Linked DNA regions of Paraneptunicella aestuarii. The protein of the gene in region 1 interacts with the protein of each later gene in a pairwise test. Links are inferred from orthologs where the notes say so. Each region holds a gene or a part of one and is shown in the gene's direction. Other genes may lie near its edges.

What was found.
Region 2: the proteins of KIH87_RS14735 (region 1) and KIH87_RS02985 interact in binary tests that used the Escherichia coli proteins (3 or more experiments, as listed by UniProt). The link is inferred for Paraneptunicella aestuarii from one-to-one orthologs.

Annotation. Positions count from the first base shown.
Region 1 is NZ_CP074570.1:3,825,022-3,834,768, forward strand. The notes cover bases 3,937-6,765. They hold KIH87_RS14735 (MOSC domain-containing protein), read left to right. Parts: upstream 3,937-4,824; coding sequence 4,825-5,706; downstream 5,707-6,765. Other genes in these bases: metA (homoserine O-acetyltransferase MetA), read right to left, coding at 3,937-4,618; KIH87_RS14740 (pyridoxal-phosphate-dependent aminotransferase family protein), read left to right, coding at 6,025-6,765. Also shown: metH (methionine synthase), read right to left, coding at 1-2,553; KIH87_RS14725 (homocysteine S-methyltransferase family protein), read right to left, coding at 2,565-3,623; more of metA, read right to left, coding at 3,695-3,936; more of KIH87_RS14740, read left to right, coding at 6,766-7,230; KIH87_RS14745 (response regulator), read left to right, coding at 7,448-9,747.
Region 2 is NZ_CP074570.1:701,769-711,550, forward strand. Bases 1,601-4,464 are described here. They hold KIH87_RS02985 (assimilatory sulfite reductase (NADPH) flavoprotein subunit), read left to right. Parts: upstream 1,601-2,051; coding sequence 2,052-3,878; downstream 3,879-4,464. Other genes in these bases: KIH87_RS02980 (DUF2333 family protein), read left to right, coding at 1,601-1,801; cysI (assimilatory sulfite reductase (NADPH) hemoprotein subunit), read left to right, coding at 3,878-4,464. In the rest of the region: KIH87_RS02970 (hypothetical protein), read left to right, coding at 1-100; KIH87_RS02975 (copper chaperone PCu(A)C), read left to right, coding at 340-816; more of KIH87_RS02980, read left to right, coding at 833-1,600; more of cysI, read left to right, coding at 4,465-5,578; KIH87_RS02995 (phosphoadenylyl-sulfate reductase), read left to right, coding at 5,571-6,338; KIH87_RS03000 (TIGR03899 family protein), read right to left, coding at 6,397-7,308; KIH87_RS03005 (bifunctional diguanylate cyclase/phosphodiesterase), read left to right, coding at 7,967-9,782. UniProt on the Escherichia coli protein: Component of the sulfite reductase complex that catalyzes the 6-electron reduction of sulfite to sulfide. This is one of several activities required for the biosynthesis of L-cysteine from sulfate.

The DNA of each region.
Region 1 (9,747 bases):
ATATTCAGTTACCTGATCTTCCTGAATTTGCGCAACCGCAAAGTAACGCGACTCAGGGTGAGAGAAATACCAACCAGAAACCGAAGCGCCCGGCCACATAGCGTAGCTTTCGGTTAGCTTCATTCCCGTATTGGCTTCTGTATCCAACACCTTCCAGATACCCGCTTTCTCGGTATGCTCAGGGCACGCTGGGTAACCCGGAGCTGGACGAATGCCTTGATACTTCTCGCGGATCAACATGTCGTTATCCAGATCTTCATCCGGCGCATAGCCCCAATGTATTTTACGCACCTGCTGATGTAAATATTCAGCAAAGGCTTCTGCCAAACGATCACAGACCGCTTTTACCATAATGGCGTGGTAATCATCATGCTGCTTCTCGAAATGGCCTGCAATATCGTCTTCCGCGATACCCGCCGTTACCGCAAACGCACCGATATAATCATTCACACCAGCAGGCGCGATGTAATCACTCAAACAATGATTCGCGCCTTTAGGCTTCTCGGTTTGCTGACGCAACTGGCTACTGGTGTACAACACTTCGGAACGAGATTCATCAGCAAATATTTGAATATCGTCACCAACACGGTTAGCCGGGAACAAACCAAACACGCCTTTAGGCTGCAATTTATGCTCGTCTTTCAGTAATTTCAGCATGGCTTGAGCGTCATCGAACAGCTTCTTCGCTTCCTCACCCACCACTTCGTCATCAAGAATACGAGGGTATTTGCCCGCTAAAGACCAGGTCATAAAGAACGGTGTCCAGTCGATGTAATCAACCAAGGTGTCTATCGACACTTCAACACTCTGTACGCCCAGTTGCTTCGGCACTGGCGGCGTATAGCTGCTCCAGTCGGTCACAAATCCGTTCTCACGGGCTTGCGCTAATGTCACCGGACGGCTCTTGGGCTGGCGACGAGCGTGTTGCTCACGCACCACTTCATATTCATCTCGAATTTGCTGAACATATTCATCTTTCGCTGTTGGCGTCAGTAACTTCTGGCACACACCCACCGCACGAGACGCGTTAGGCACGTAAACCACCGGCCCTTCATAATTTTGTTCGATCTTCACAGCGGTGTGAGCTTTAGAGGTAGTCGCACCACCAATCAACAATGGAATATCGAAACCGGTGCGCTGCATTTCTTTAGCAACATGCACCATTTCATCAAGCGAAGGCGTGATCAAACCCGACAAACCAATGATGTCTGCATTCACTTCTTTGGCTTTTTTCAGAATGTCGGCACAAGGCACCATTACGCCCATGTCGATAATTTCGTAGTTATTACACTGCAACACCACGCCAACGATATTCTTACCAATGTCGTGAACATCGCCTTTTACCGTGGCTAACAAGATCTTACCGTTGCTGCTACCGGCTTCTTTTTCATCTTCAATGTAGGGTTCGAGGTAAGCAACGGCTTTCTTCATTACGCGCGCAGACTTCACCACTTGCGGCAAGAACATTTTGCCTTCACCAAACAAGTCACCAACCACATTCATGCCGTCCATCAACGGCCCTTCGATAACATGCAAAGGTTTTTCTGCCGCTAAACGCGCCGCTTCGGTGTCTTCTTCGATAAAGTCTGTAATACCTTTCACCAGCGCGTGTTCAAGGCGCTTGTTGACGGGCAGTGAACGCCATTCCAAATCTTCTTTTGCTGCCACTTTACCGCCACCTTGGTACTTAGGTGCAATATCCAGCAAGCGTTCAGTCGCATCGTCGCGACGATTCAGAATCACATCTTCAACAGCGTCACGTAGCTCTTTGGGAATTTCATCATACACTTCCAACTGACCGGCATTGACAATGCCCATATCCATACCCGCTTTAATCGCGTAGTACAGGAATACCGAGTGCATGGCTTCACGCACTGGATTGTTACCACGGAATGAGAAGGAAATATTCGACAAACCACCCGATACATGGCAGTGCGGCAAATTGGTAGTGATACGACGAGTCGCTTCAATGAAGTCGACAGCATAGTTGTTATGCTCTTCGATCCCGGTGGCAACCGCAAAAATGTTCGGATCGAAAATAATGTCTTCTGGTGGAAAGCCCACTTCATCCACCAAAATGCGATAAGAACGCTCACAAATCTCATATTTGCGCGCTTCGGTATCCGCCTGTCCTGTCTCATCAAAGGCCATCACCACAGTTGCTGCGCCATAGCGTCTAATCTTCTTGGCCTGTTCTTTGAAGTTCTCTTCGCCTTCTTTCAAGCTAATGGAGTTAACAATGGCTTTACCCTGAACACATTTAAGACCGGCTTCGATAACACTCCACTTGGAGGAGTCGATCATAATAGGTACGCGGGAAATATCCGGTTCAGAGGCAATCAAATTCAGGAAACGCACCATTGCCGCTTCGGAATCCAACATGGCTTCGTCCATGTTGATATCGATAATTTGTGCGCCACTTTCAACCTGCTGTCTGGCAACATCAAGGGCGGCTTCATAATCCCCATCAAGGATTAAACGCTTAAATTTTGCAGAGCCAGTAACGTTAGTACGTTCACCGACATTGATAAAACGGGCAGTTGCTTGAGACATAATATTCCCTATTAGTGGACAAAGGGTTCTAAACCGGACAATCGCATTTTCACTTCACGTTTCACCAACTTTCGTGGTTCAACGTTCGCCACCGCATCGGCAATGGCTTTGATGTGCTCAGGTGTGGAACCGCAACACCCTCCCACCAGGTTAACCAACCCGGCTCTCGCCCATTCACTGATTTGTTCCGCCATGTCTTGTGGCGACAAATCATACTCACCAAATTCGTTAGGAAGACCCGCATTCGGGTACGCTGATACATAGCGATCGGCAATATTGGAAATTTCCTGTACGTACTGGCGCAGTAAATCTGGGCCCAAAGCACAGTTCAATCCGAAAGTAATCGGATTCGCATGACGTAGCGAATAGTAGAAGGCTTCAGCGGTTTGACCCGACAAAGTACGACCAGAAGCATCAGTGATAGTGCCGGAAATCATAACCGGCAATTCCACCTGCATTTCTTCAAATACTTCATCAACGGCGTATACCGCAGCTTTGGCATTCAAGGTATCGAAAATGGTTTCGATCAGGATCAGGTCAACCCCACCTTCGATCAAACCTCGGCACGCTTCTTTATAGGCAGCAACCAATTGGTCAAAATTCACATTGCGCATACCAGGGTCGTTTACATCAGGGGAAATAGATGCAGTTCTGTTTGTTGGCCCTAGTACACCAGCGACGAAACGTGGTTTGTCGGGTGTTTTTTCGGTGTATTCCTGCGCAATCTTTTTGGCAATTCGAGCGGCAGCAACGTTAATTTCATAGGCAAATTCCTGCATATCGTAATCAGCCATTGAAATGGTAGTCGCGTTAAAAGTGTTGGTTTCCAGAATGTCGGAACCCGCGTCTAAAAACTTACCGTGAATTTCTTCAATAATTTGCGGTTGAGTCAGGGATAGAAGGTCGTTGTTACCTTTGACATCACTGTGCCAATCTTTAAAGCGTTCACCGCGATAATCAGACTCAGTGAGCTTATAGCCCTGGATCATGGTTCCCATACCGCCATCAAGCAACAGTATTCGCTTTTGCAACTGCTTCTCAAATAATGCCGCAGTATTGTTGTCAGTCACTTCATTTCCCCTCTGTTATGACGCTCATACACTACGTCGCCATGTCGAAATATTGTTTACTTACCGATTATTTAGTCAGCAGACAGTTCCGCCAGGTTATAAGGCGTTGTTTGATACACGTAATAATTCAACCAGTTGGTGAATAATAACGAACCATGAGCTCGCCACGTCACACGCGGCTCAGCCGTCGGATCATTATTAGTGAAATAGTTTTCAGGAAGTGCTGTTCCCACACCAGAATCAGCATCCCGCAAGTATTCTTGCTGCAAAGTGTTAGCATCATACTCTGGATGACCAGTCAAAAAAACTACCCGCTTATCACTTGATGCTACTAGATATGCCCCAACTTGATCAGACCCGGCTAATACCTGTAATCCGGGAATGCCTTCGTATTCTTCAATGGCAATTTGACCATATCTTGAGTGAGGCGCGCCAAACACAGGATCAAAACCTCGAACCAGTTCATTTAAAGGTTCATACACCTGATGCTCAAACACGCCAAACAGCTTGTTGTCACGAATTTGGCGATTCACGCCGTAGTGATAATACATAGCGGCGTGGGCAGCCCAGCACAGATAAAGGGTTGATTGCACATGACGACGCGCCCACTCCATCACCTGAGTAATTTTGTCCCAATAGGAAATGTCCTGATAAGGCATCAAGGCAATGGGCGCACCAGTGATAATCAAGCCATCGTAGAACTTATGTTCAACCTCGTCGAAATGGTGATAAAAGTTGTCCAAATGCTCTTGTGGCGTGTGTTTGGAAGCTCGGTTATCAATACGGATCAAATCAATATTAATCTGTAGCGGCGTGTTAGATAACAAGCGGCAAAGCTGCACTTCGGTTTGGATCTTGTTAGGCATGAGATTCAAAATGCCGACTTCCAGAGGACGAATGTCCTGATTACTGGCTCGTTCCGAATCCATGACAAAAATATTCTCGTTAAGAAGAATATTCTGCGCAGGTAAATCACTTGGAATTCGAATAGGCATTAGGTTTCACATCCACTAAGTCAACTATTTCAGCTAGATCGCTAACCATTCCTCCGTGAATCAAACAAACTGCTCCCGATATTGACGGAGAAATTAACATCTTTACGTCTAGACGTCTATAAGTATATTTATAATTTCCGGATCTCATCTGTATCTCCTCTTCGACATTCGCTGTAATATGCAAGCCCTATCAAGGCAGTCATATTTTGAGTATTCCCAAGCAAGGTTTTCCTATGTACGCCAGTATCAATCGTTTATGCATTTACCCGGTCAAATCCTTAAAAGGCATTGAAGTCCAACAAGCCAAATGTTTACCCACCGGTCTGGAATTCGATCGTGAATGGGTGGTTGTTGATCATAAAAACCGTTTCATGACTCAGCGCCAGCTTCCCAAAATGGCCACCATAGAAACCCACATTAGCAATGATAGTCTGGTTTTATCACACTCAGAGCATGGCGCGATTCACGTTCCTCTGAACACTCCACCTTGGCAGGATCCGAAAGCAGATACTCGGGAGATCATCGTTTGGAAAGATAAATGTCAGGCTTTTGATGAAGGAAAAGCCGTATCTGACTGGCTAACAGATGTATTGGAATTTGCTGCAAAAGGCACTCTGCATTTAATGCGTTTTCCTCAACAGGAAAAACGCGTAGTGCAGCCCAAGTTCACCCAACGTGACGACGGCGTTCTTAAATTTGCCGATGCCTGCCCTTATCTGGTGGTCAATACGGAATCACTGGACGCCTTAAATACCGAATTGGAACAACAGCAATTAAGCGCGATCGACATGAACCGTTTTCGCGGCAATATTGAGATTTCAGGCATTCCAGCCTGGCAAGAATACCAAAGCAGTAAAATGACGATTGGAGATGTCATACTAAAAGCGGAAGGGCCTTGTCATCGCTGCCCAATGCCGGGAATTGATCAATTGACTGGCATAACAAAAGAACCGGGGCAACCCTTTAAAACGCTTATGGAGCTTGATGTTCCGGAAGGGAAAAGCGGGGCTTATTTCGGAATGCATGCAACATTTTTGTCTGGTGAAGGAAATACCATCGCTGTTGGCGATCAGATAGAGCTGATTTAATTACAAACTATTACTTTATTTTTCATAGAGATATGAATCTCTAAACACGAGCATAAAGGAAAATTTCAAAGTTGGATTTATACTGGTTGAAAAAGCCGTTAATAAGCCATTGCATCCTGTTTGTATTTAGCTAGAATCAAGGGCTGAACAAAGGTGAATAGTTCATGTCAGAGCGCGGAGTATAGACTGGCATGCAAGTCAATTTTCTGTACCGGATCCATCCTGTCTAACCTTGATTGTGGCATTGTTTAATACTCTTTTCTCTGATCAACATTGAGCATAACCCATACTTAACCCTATAGATTAGCAGGAACGATTTTGGACTTACCTATCCCTCACAACATTGTGCCCCTTGATAACATTTTGCCAGATGAACCACTACTTATGATGGGAGCAGGCCCAGTGCCAATTCCAGCGAAAGTAGCGGCGGCCAACGGCATTGTTATCAATCACCTGGGAGATACAATGTCGCAAATTATTGAGCAGGTGAAGGTAATGGGTCGCTATGTCTTTCAGACGGAGCGCGGCACTATATTAGGTGTTGCGGGCCCAGGTTCCGCTGCCATGGAAATGGCGGTTGCCAACATCGTTGTCCCCGGCGATAAAGTCCTTAACATCTGTAATGGCTTCTTCAGTAACCGCTTGTGGGAGATGTCCAAGCGTATTGGTGCTGAAACGGTAAAACTGGAAGTGCCTGATGCTGTATCTGTTTCACCGCAACAGGTTGAAGAATACATCATCACTCATAAACCCAATGTGATTACCATTGTTCAAGGTGAAACCTCGAACACGGTATGCAATCATCAACTACCGGAAATTGCAGCGCTAGCCAAACGCTATGGCTGCTTCATTATCGTGGATGCAGTTTGTACGCTAAGCACTATGCCGTTAAAAATGGATGAATGGGGTGTAGATGCCGTTATTACGGGGGGTCAGAAAGGCTTGTCCTGTATTCCAGGCATCTCATTGGTAGGGTTCTCTGAAGCAGCTTGGACACACATCCACAATAGAAAGGACGACTTAAAGCACTGGTGTCTGGATGCCAAACTTGCGGATCAATTCTGGAACAAAAAATCCTATCACTACACAGCGCCAGTATCGGGCATTTTGGCTATTCACGAAGCATTGCGACTAATCTGCATTGAAACCCTGCCGATTCGCTTTGAACGTCATAGACGCTGCTCAGAAGCATTGCAAAATGGCATTGAAGCCATGGGATTAGAGCTGCATGTTCAGCCCGAATCAAGGCTTAATTCAGTAGTCGGTATTAACCTGCCTCAAGGCATTAATGGCAAGCAGTTGCTGTCTCAGATGTCTTCCCGTTATCGCGTTGAGATTTCCGGTTCATTTGGGCCGAACATAGTGCGTATTGGTCAAATGGGTGAACAATGCCGAGCGCATAACCTGTTCAGAACCTTGCATGCTTTAGGTTCAAGCATCAAGGCATTGGGGCATTCCGTTAACTTGCCTGCAGGCATGGCGATGCTTGAAGATACTTTGGGTAGAGCGAACCTTCCTGAATAATCCAGCAGGTATTATTCTCTTTAAATTGCCATTCTATTTGCCTACTCGAGGGATCCTTTACTCACCGTGTAGGCAAAAGTTCTAATTTCCACTACCATAAAAGTAATGTTTAAGCTTTATTAATCCGGTCGAAGCTTTGTCGTTTATTCAAGCAGTTAGAAACAAACGAGCCAATGTTATTGCTCGCCTTTGCTATATACCAAGAATCCTCGGTTGCTTGCTTGTTATCACACTTATTTGTTCTATTTTTTATCCCAATATTGGCGGCTGGATCGGAGCGGGTTTAATTATTCATGGCCTAATCTGGCCACAACTGGCTTATTTATATGCCAAATACAGTCCCTACTATCATACCGCCGAGTACCATAACCAGTTTGTAGATGCATGCTTTTACGGCCTTTGGTGCAGCACATTTGATTTTCAGGTATGGCCAACTGTGACTTTTTTTCTGGTCAATTCGCTCAATAACCTTGTCACGGGCGGTGTGAAAAACTTTGTTATTGGATTCTTTGCACTTTCAGGAACCATGACGCTTTCTGGCTACTTGCTTGACTCAAGTTTTCAACCAGATTCATCCTTAATTACCTCATTAATCGCTGGCTTTTGCATATACAGTTATGCTGTTCTTATTGGCTATATCTGCCGTATTTACATCAACAAAATACATTCCTCACGCGTTGAGGTACAAAACCAGCGTAACGAACTGATTCGAGCCAATGAAGAAATTTCAGCCATCAATGAAGTGGTAAAAACCATTAATTCCACACTGGATCTGGATGAAATCATGGATGCAGTACAAAAAGCGATGAAAAGCACTCTGAATTACACTCAGATGTGTTTGTTCATCCCAAGCAACCACAATACCTTGATTCCTAGCTATTTCAGAGGCGAAGGCATTTCAGAAGATATTATTATCGCGGTACGGGGCAAAGAGTTTCCTCTAAAACTCGGCTCCAGCATTATCACCGATGCATTTCAGAGAAACGAGGTCATTCTCTTTTCTCCAATAACAGAAAAAGTGATGGAAGGTATGTCATTACTTGATCGTGAACTCATTACTGCCGACCCAATCAAATCCTTACTGATCCACCCGTTAACCATTCAAGGAAAAGTCGTTGGTGTTATTGCTTTTGCCAATAACGAGGAAGATTTCAACCAGGTAGAATCCAGCATTTCTACGCTTGATCAACATCTGTCTCAAATAGCCGGGGCAGTCAATAACGCCTTGATTCATAGTGAACTGTCAAAAGCAAAAACCTTGGCAGAACAAGGAACCCGAGCCAAAAGCGAATTCCTGGCCAATATGAGCCATGAAATTAGAACCCCGATGAACGCGATTCTCGGGCTGGTAAAAATGGCACAGGAAACTGAAGATGAAACCTTGCGTAATGACTACTTAAACAAGGTTGATTCATCGGCCAAAAACCTGCTAACCATCATTAACGATATTCTGGACTTTTCAAAAATTGAAGCCGGCAAAGTCGAGCTCAGCAACAGAGAATTTAGCTTGTCGCAGGTACTCAGCGAACTCAATGGATTAATGAGTATCAAAGCCGAACAGAAAGGACTTATCTTCAAAATTAACAAGTCCAATGAAGTACCAGATTACTATTTCGGTGACGCGCTCAGACTAGGACAAGTCCTTCTAAACCTGGTAGGTAATTCCATCAAATTCACTGATCACGGTCATATATTTGTGAACGTTAAGCTCGTAAGTCAAAAAGATAACGAAACTTTTTTGGAATTTTCCGTGGAAGATACCGGGATAGGATTATCAGAATCGCAAGCAGAGAGGTTATTTCAATCTTTTGCCCAAGCTGATGCCTCAGTCACCAGAAAATTTGGCGGAACAGGCTTAGGATTGTCAATATCAAAGCACTTTGTTGAGCTAATGAATGGTTGCATTTGGGTTGAGAGCAAACTGAATGAAGGCTGCACTTTCTACTTTCGTATCTGCCTACGACAAATCAATAAAGAACTGGTAGATATACTACAAGAGACCAAACAACGTAGCCGTAGAGTTCTTATCATCGATTCTGACAAACAAACCATTAAGAGCATCGCAGAGGCGCTGCAAAAAATTCATTTTATTCCCGAATTCGCAACAGATGAAACCAAAGCTTTGGATAAATTGGCAACCGCCGACGACGAATTTTACGGATGCATTATTGTTGCAGATAACAATCCATCTGCCCTTACCTCTTTCCCCCAATCGGTTAAAGCAAGCACAACTTCCTCCCCCTTGCTAATGCTAACAACAGAAAACATTGCACAATACGCCAATGAACAAAATGCAGGAGCAAGCAACTATACAGGTTTGATCCCAAAACCCATTAATGAACAAAACTTGATTGATAATATTGTAGCGGCATATGAAACCTCTCCAGCACCAACATTAGCCGAACCATATCTTACAGACCCCAATATTCAAGAAGAGGCGGTTAACTCAAAAGAAACATTGAACGACAAGCATGTGCTTCTGGTAGAAGACAACGAAATCAATCAATTAGTAGCAGA
Region 2 (9,782 bases), 3.1 Mb from region 1 along the record:
AGGGATTGTTGTTGCGGGCGTATCCATGTTTTGGCCTGTATTGTTAATTCTATTGTTTGTGTATTTGGTTAGTCGGAGCAAGGAAAATACAGCTCATTAAAAAGGCATGGAGGCAAGGATAGGGATGCAAGATGTTCAGGGATGAAATCAGGGAAATGTCATGGGGATGTTATGGCGTGGACATTGGCAAGGATGCTGAAAAGGATGGGGTAGGAGCCCGGTGCAGGGACGCAGGAACGGAATCGGATAGGGAATTGGCAACATTCAGTAAAGGATTAAGGTTGCCATTCCCCCTATTATTGCTGAATAATCTCGCCAAACAATTCAGGAATATATCTTATGCATAAATGGCAGTCTCTTTTGTTCTCAGCGATTTTTTCTCTATCAGCTTCCTTATTTACTAGTGTTGTTCATGCGGCGGTTACTGTTGAAAACCCGCAAGTTAGACTTTTACCTCCGGGTGTACCCAACTCTTCAGCCTATTTTGTCTTGAAAAATGATGGCGATAAGATGAAAGAGTTGATTGGCGCTGAATCTCCCTTGGTTAATAAAGTAGAAATACACAATCATGTTATGGCTGACGGTGTTATGAGAATGGAAAAACAAGACAAGCTTGTGGTTAAAGCGGGTGCAAGCGTTGTTTTTCAGCCAGGTGGCTATCATTTAATGCTATTTGGTATTAAATCACCGTTTAAAGAAAATCAATCAGTGCCAATTACACTACAATTTGCTGATGGTGAGCAGATTAACATTGACGCTGTAGTGAGTGCTGAAATTGCTCAGACGCAGCAACATCACCACCATCACAATCATTAATTAAATAGGAAACATCATGAAACAGTGGTTAGAGAAAAAGTGGATAGTTGCTCCGATTATTGGCGTGGTGTTATTGCTTTGGGGCTTGGCAATTTATTGGAGTAGCGAACCGGACATTTTCGAAGTGCGCAAAATAGCAGGAAATTCCGCTGTAGGCGCAACCATGACTAAAACACTGATCGACGTTGGTGAAACCTTGTTGGATAAGCCAGGCGGCTATTTGTCTAATGATGTAATGCCACCCACTGTGTTTTTGGATAACATGCCCAGTTGGGAATTTGGTGTGCTGGAAATGACACGGGACTTGGCATTGGCTATGCGCAAAGACTTTAGCCGCTCGCAATCTCAATCTGTGGAAAATAAGGATTTGGTTGTAGCCCAGCCCAAGTTCAATATCGATCATCGTAGTTGGTTGCTGCCTTCTGCCGAGTCGCAATATCGTGATGGGCTAAATGCAATGCAACATTATTTAACAGCCTTAAATAATCCTGAGCAAAGCAATGCGCAGTTCTTCACAAGAGCGGATAATTTACGTGATTGGCTAAAACAGGTTGAAAAGCGTTTGGGAAGTTTGTCTCAACGTTTGAGTGCCAGTGTTGGTCAAGATCGTTTGAATACTGATTTGGCTGGCGATCCTGCTGCTCGTCAATCCACACCTGGTGCTGGTGAGCTACATATAAAAACCAGCTGGTGGCAGTTAGACAACAACTTTTATGAAGCGCGTGGTGCTTGTTGGGCATTGTTGCATTTCTTTAAAGCAGTGGAAGTGGATTTTGCTGATGTGTTAGAGAAAAAGAACGCACTTGTGAGCTTGCAACAAATTATTCGTGAATTAGAAGCGACACAGCAAACGGTGTGGAGCCCCATGATCTTAAACGGCGGTGGTTTTGGTTTTGTGGCAAATCATTCGTTAGTTATGGCGAACTATGTGTCCAGAGCAAACGCTGCTCTTATCGACCTTTCTGAATTATTAGCACAAGGCTAAATTCGTTTTTTGTTGTTTCAAATCAAGAGCCTTAAGTATTCGCTTAAGGCTCGGTTCAATTTACTCTCTGCTATCCTTGCATTTCTGATTAATCCTCTTAGTATGTTTGGTAAAAATATTTCAGTACAGTTTGTTATAACAACACGCTCTCCTAAGCACATAAAGTAATAAAAAATTAAGATTAATTCTTTCAAGTTATGAAACGGAACGGCTAATCTGTGGTCGTTCTTAACAAAGGTTAGCATCATCAATGTCAAGTCCTACTAATAATGCGGTTGCGCCTACGGCGGTTTTAAGCGAGGCACAATGGCAACAGCTAAACCAGGCAGCTTCAAGTCTGGACGGTTCCCAATTAATTTGGGCAAGCGGATATTTATATGGTTTGGCTCAGCAGTCGGGTGCCTCAGGTGCTCAAGTTGCAGCGCCAGTTTCTCAGTCGTCTACAAGCCAATCGCTGACAATTTTGTACGGGTCGCAGACCGGTAATGCGAAAGGTGTAGCTGAAAAGTATAAGCAAGCAGCAGAGGCCGCAGGCTTTTCTGCCAATGTTTATAACATGGCGGACTATAAGCCTAAAAACCTGAAGGGCGAAACTCACTTGCTTATCGTGGTTAGCACTCATGGTGAAGGCGATGCGCCCGATGATGCTGTGCAGTTACACGAGTTTGTGGGAAGCAAGAAAGCACCGAAACTGGATGGCTTAAAATATGCGGTTATCGCACTTGGCGATACCAGTTATGAATTCTTCTGCCAAACCGGAAAAGATTTCGATACCAGATTGTCTGCTTTAGGTGCTAAACCTTTGGCAGAGCGTTTGGATTGTGATGTTGATTATGAAGATGTAATTCCTGCCTGGACGGAATCTCTGACAGAGAAGCTGAAAGAAGAGCTTAAGTCTGGAGGTTCTCAAGTGGTTGCTATGCCGGGCGTTAGCTTGGCTGGTACAACTCAGCCTGCTGAATCTCAATACAATAAAGCTAACCCCTTTACTGCGACTTTATCAGCGTCGGCAAAAATTACTGGGCGGGATTCGGTTAAAGACATCCGTCACATTGAGATTTCACTGGAAGATTCGGGTATTCAGTATCAACCCGGTGACGCTCTGGGCGTGTGGTTCATCAATGATGAGAAAATTGTTGATGACATCATCAAACTGACCGGAAATGAAGCTGACACCAAAGTTGAAACTCGCGCAGGTGAGTTAACACTGAAAGAAGCTTTGCTAGAAAAGCTTGAGTTAACCATGAGTTATCCTGGCTTTGTGACCGCTTATGCGCCATTTGTAAAAAATGCTGAGTTAGATGCCTTGGTTGATGATAAGGCTAAGCTGAGAGAGTATCTGGAAGAGCGTCAAATCGTTGATGTGATCCGTGAATACCCTGCGCAAGTACCCGCACAAGATTTAGTGAAAGCGATGCGTCCTTTAACACCTCGCTTGTATTCTATCGCATCAAGTCAGGCTGAAGTTGAAGACGAAGTTCATTTGACTGTCGCGCTGGTGGAATATGAAAAATTCGGACATCTTCATCAAGGCGGTGCCTCTGGCTATTTGAGCAAGCGTCTTGAGGAAGGTCAGGAAGTGAAAGTGTATGTTGAATCAAACAACAACTTCCGCTTGCCAGCCGATCCTAATACGCCAGTTATCATGGTTGGCCCAGGTACCGGTATTGCTCCGTTCCGTTCCTTCTTACAGCAAAGAGAAGCGGAAGAGGCTGAAGGCCAAAACTGGTTGTTCTTTGGTAACCCGAGCTTTACCCAAGATTTCCTGTATCAGGTAGAAATTCAAAAATATGTGAAAGACGGCGTTTTGAATAAAGTCTCTTTGGCATTCTCTCGTGATCAGGAAGAAAAGATTTATGTTCAGCATCGTATGCTAGAAAACGGTGCAGAATTGTATAAATGGTTAGAACAAGGTGCGCATTTCTATGTTTGTGGCGATGCGAACCGTATGGCTAAAGATGTGAATGACGCATTGGTAAGCATTGTGCAACAGCACGGCAATAAGAGTCAGGCTGAAGCAGAGCAGTATGTGAATGACCTGCGCAGAGCAAAACGTTACCAGAAGGACGTGTACTAATGAGTGTTGGTAATAATAAAGGCGATAAATTAGCTGATAACGAACGTCTTAAAGACGAAAGTAATTATCTGCGCGGTACGATTGAACAAGATCTGAAAGATGATCTTACCGGCGGCTTTACTGCTGATAACTTCCAGTTGATTCGATTCCACGGAATGTATCAACAGGACGACAGAGATATTCGTCCAGAGCGCGCCAAACAGAAATTGGAACCGCTACATAATGTGATGCTTCGTGCCCGCTTACCGGGCGGTATCATCACGCCAGAGCAATGGCTAGCGATTGATAAGTTCGCGGAAGAAAACACCATTTATGGCAGCATTCGTTTGACCACACGTCAAACGTTTCAATTCCACGGTGTATTGAAGCCCAAGATCAAGCATATGCATCAAATGCTGAACAAGGTTGGCATTGATTCCATTGCCACTGCGGGCGACGTAAACCGAAACGTATTATGTACGGCTAATCCCAATCAGTCATATTTGCATCAAGAGGCTTATGAGTGGGCGAAAAAGATTAGTGAACACTTACTTCCAAAGACAAAAGCCTATGCCGAGATTTGGTTGGATGGTGAGAAAGTTGAATCGACTGAAGAGCCAATTTTAGGCAAGACCTACTTGCCTAGAAAGTTTAAAACGACAGTTGTGATCCCGCCACAAAACGACGTGGATTTGCACGCTAACGACTTGAACTTCGTTGCCATTGAAGAAGATGGCAAGCTGGTTGGCTTTAACGTGTTAGTGGGTGGTGGCTTGGCCATGACTCATGGTGATAAGAACACTTATCCACGTAAAGCTGATGACTTTGGCTTCATTGACAAGAAAGACACATTGGCTGTTGCCGAGGCTGTTATTACTACTCAACGTGATTGGGGTAACCGCTGCAACCGTAAAAATGCCAAAACCAAATACACCCTTGAAGCTGTTGGTGTAGAGGCCTTCAAAGGTGAAGTGGAAAAACGTGCTGGCGTGAAATTCCAGGACAGCCGTCCTTATGAATTCACTGGTCGTGGTGACCGTATTGGTTGGGTTGAAGGTGTTGATGGTAAACATCATTTAACACTCTTCATCGAAAACGGTCGTATTCTTGATTATCCCGGTCGTACCTTGAAAACGGGTTGTGCCGAGATTGCCAAAGTTCACACTGGCGATTTTAGAATGACAGCGAATCAGAACCTGATTATCGCGGGTGTTGATGCGAAAGATAAAGACCACATTGAAAGCCTGGCTCGCGAGCATGGTTTGATCCGTCCTGATGTTTCACCACAGCGTATTGCATCAATGGCGTGTGTGTCGTTGCCTACTTGCCCTTTAGCGATGGCTGAAGCTGAACGTTATTTGCCAAGTGCGGTTGATCGTTTGGAAGCGTTGCTAGACAAACATGATATGACCGGTGAAGAAATTGTATTCCGTATTACTGGCTGCCCCAATGGTTGCGGACGCGCCATGTTGGCCGAAGTGGGCTTGGTGGGTAAAGGCCCTGGCAAGTACAACTTGCACCTTGGTGGCGACTTATACGGTACGCGTATTCCACGTATGTATCGTGAAAATATCAGCGAAGATGAGATCTTCGAGATACTTGATGAATTGATTGGTCGTTGGAGCAAAGAGCGTGAAGAAGGCGAAGCCTTTGGTAACTTCTTGATCCGCGCTGAAATCGTTCGACCTGTCGTGAACTCCGCGGAGGACTTCTATGAGTGATCTTGTGGTTGACAATGTAACTTCTAACGTTGGATCAAGACTCACCCAAGAGTTGCTTGATAAGGGCCAGTTGGATGAGATTAATCAACGATTAGAGGCTATGTCTGCCCAGGAAAGAGTGGCTTGGGCAATGGAAAATTTGCCTGAGAACATCATGTTGTCTTCAAGCTTTGGTATCCAGGCTGCAGTCATGCTGCACCTGGTCACCGAACAGGCTCCCAATATTCCGGTGGTGTTTACTGACACTGGATATCTATTTCCCGAAACTTATCAATTTGCCGATGAGCTAACTGAGCGTTTGAAACTGAATTTGAAGATTTATCGTTCAGATATCAGCCCTGCATGGCAAGAAGCGCGCTTTGGTAAATTGTGGGAAAATGGTGAAGATGGCATCACTCAATACAACAAAATGAATAAAGTTGTTCCGATGCAACAAGCTCAGGAAGAGTTAGGGATAAAAAGCTGGTTTGCTGGATTGCGTCGTACTCAGTCTGATACTCGTCAGAACTTGTCCGTTTTACAGCAATTACCCAATGGTAAGTTCAAGATCTATCCTGTTTTAGATTGGACAAACAAAGATGTCCATTATTATCTGAAAGAACATGACTTGCCATATCATCCGCTTTGGGAGCAAGGTTATGTATCCGTTGGAGATTGGCACACCAGTCGTCCATTGGAACCGGGAATGACTGAACAGGAAACTCGCTTCTTTGGTCTCAAGCGTGAATGTGGCTTACATGAATTTGGTGATGGTATTTAAACTGTTTTTGGCTGCTGAGCTTCTTTATGCAACAAAGGTCAGCGGCTTATAAATACCACTAATTCACTTCAAAACCACCTTGCAGAGTATACTTCAAAGCCTGTAGATATTGGCTGTTGGGGATACTGCTTACTAATTTCGAGAGTTCCGCGCCAGTCGCTGTGAATTTGTAGTAATTCAGCATGATGCCGCTTTTTTTCGGTGCCAAATAATAGGTTTCAGCGCCACATTTCCATTCACTGCGCTTGCTGGGATCTAGCTCTCCGCTTTCGATTTCACTGTTAAATATCAAACCTGCATCCATCAGGGTTAATAAGTTGGGATAGGTTAAACCGTATTCAGCAAGATTCAGTTGCTGGCCTTTGGATAATCCAAGAAATGTCATTAAATTGGGTTTTTGATAATAGCCATAGAGGATTTTCGGGCTATTTTCGCCTTTCATTCTTGATGTAAGACTTACCGCATTTTGAAATATTTTCGCGTCACGCTGAGTGAGTTGCTTCAGAGTCTGCAATGTACGAAGCGAAAACGTACCGGGTTTACTGACTTCAACCGCAAATATCTTGCCCCATATTTCTTGCATCGTTGTTGAAAAGATATTTTCGGCTAAATCGACAAAGCTAAAAAACCAATCCAGATCTACTTGTTCATCTGAGCTTTGTTCGGGAGAGAACTCTAGTGCCTTTTCAAGAATTCGCTCCAGATTGGAAAGTTTACGTGACTGTTGAACCTGCTTACGTCGCGCTAGCTTCTTATTGGTATCTTCATCCAGTTTAGAAAACTTGGAAGTAGTGACACCTGCCTGATGAAATAAACGGGTAATTCTGACCGCAGCAGCTTCCCGTTCCTGAGCTGAATTTGAGTGTTGAGGCTCTGTTTGGGGTTGGCTTACGGATTTGCTCGACCGTTTACCTGTTGTGGCAACGGACGTTTGGGGTAAAGTAGATTTAATCGGGCCAATATCTGTCATGCTACGCTACTTTTACTCTGTTACTTTGACTCTGCTAAGTTTCCTCTAGAGCTACCCTTGTTCCTTACGAATTATCAGACCGGGAGTGATGGCTTAATATTGCACAATCAACTTTCGACCTAAGGAGAGAGAACCATAAATAACACTATATTCCGTGGGTGAAAATGAAAAGTTGGATTTTGTTTATTTGCTCACTAAATTGTAGCAACGCATCAGAAACTACACCTTTGTCAGAGCTAAAATACGTAACCTTGCTTAAATATTGAACTTTTTAATGCGTGAGTCTCAGCTTAAATTGCAATATTGTTGTATAAAGTGATCTAATTTGACGGTGATTGCATTAATCGTTTAAGGTGCATTAACTAGCCGAAAAATTTAACTAAGTTCTGGTAAAGTGTGGCTATTATCCATATCGTTGAATTTGTATATCCGGATCGGGTAATAATTTTTCGACATTTTTTCAAATTTTTACAACTATATTTAATGCAATGTTCTTTTTGCTGCATTATTCTAGTCAATCTCATTGCTGTTTTGGATAATAGATGAGGCTGTTTCCTTTTATCCTGAATAAGATAAGGTTTGAAGTATTACAGGCTAATTTCACTGCAATTGAAGTGGTGAGTTGTGTTTAGTAATTAAGGCGTAAGTGAATAACTAGATGTGCCCAACCGACTACGAAAATGACGAACTGATCTTCATGGATGAGGAGGATACCTCTCACGAAGAACTTGAGCCTGTAACCGGCTCATGGCAAGTGCTGGTTGTTGATGACGATTCTGAAATCCATTCGGTTACTAAGCTCGCTTTATCTGATTTGGTTCTGAATGGTAAAAAATTATCATTTCATCATGCCTATTCTGGCGCTCAAGCATTGGAATTTCTACGCGAACACGGTGAAGATATTGCCATCATCTTATTAGACGTTGTCATGGAGTCTGATGACGCAGGATTGCAAGTCGCCAAAAAAATGCGTGAAGAGCTGAAACTGGAAGAGCCTCGTATCATTTTGCGTACTGGGCAGCCCGGTTATGCGCCAGAAGAAAGTGTCATTAAAGAATATGACATTAACGACTACAAAACCAAAACAGAACTTACTCGTAGTAAATTAGTCACCACCATTATTGCTTCTTTACGTTCTTATCAACAGATTCTGACTATTAATGAGAATCGCAAAGGTTTGCAGAAGGTTATCAATTCTTCCTCCACTCTGTTAGAAGAACATTCCATCAAAGGTTTTTGTGAAGGTGTTATCAATCAGATTAGTCAACTGATTAATGAGGATGTGCAAGGTTTTGTTTGTTCTCGAGCTGGCGCTATTTTGGATGTTGATAACAACGATGTTTATATTCTTGGTGCTGTTGGGCGTTATCAAAACTTCATTCATAGCCAATTGAAACTGATTGAAGAACCTGGTGCTATTTCGCTTGCACAAGAATGCTTAAAGCAGCGACAACACATTTTTCAAACCAATGATACTGCATTTTTTATGGATAGCTCAGGTTATGAAGCTGCTATCTATATTACCGCTGGTGAAAACATCAGTGATGTACAACGTCAGCTGCTAGAAGTCTTCTTTTCCAGCGTATCTGTTGGCTATGAAAACGTTAATTTATTCCATCAACTACGTAATGCTGCATTTAGAGACTGGTTGACCAAGCTGCCTAATCGTACAGAATTTATCAATATGCTTGATAGATTGCGTTCCGACGGCATGGATTTAGATACGGTTGCTCTCGTTGATATTAGCCATTTCTCTGATATTAATGATGGGTTGGGGCAAGAAGCGGGTAACTTGTTGCTTATTGCTGTTGCAGAACGTTTGACGAGTGAATTCGCTGGCGGTGCCAAGCTGGCTCGCATTGGTGCTGATGTGTACGGTATTATCGGCACAGAAGAATTAGTGACGGTTGAGAATATTAATCGTATTTTCTCTGCCCCTTTTAAAGCGGGTGATCACAATCTTCCTATTAATGTTTCGATTGGCATATGCCGCTTGTTAGAGCATGCCAGTGGTTTGAATGTACTTAAACAAACCAATATTGCGCTTAACCGAGCCAAGAAGAGTTTGACCTGTAACTATGAGTTCTACGCGCCTGAGATGGAAGAGAAAACCACATGGCGATTAGAAATGATTCGTAAGTTACGGAATGATTTTGGTGAGCGCCGCTTACAGGTTTGGTATCAGCCACAAGTTGACTTGATGAGTGAGAAAGTCGTTGGTATGGAAGCGTTGCTGCGTTGGCCTACATCCGATGGTGGATTTATCTCTCCTGCTGTATTTGTTCCATTAGCTGAATATTCTGGTTTAATCATCGATATCGGTGAATGGGTGTTGGAAGAAGCTTGTGGCAAGCTACGTAGCTTGAATGGCATTGGCTTTGAAGATATTCGCTTATCGGTGAACATTTCCATGCCTCAATTCCGTGATCCTAACTTTTTGAACTGCATCAAGAATGTCATTGAGAAAGAGAATA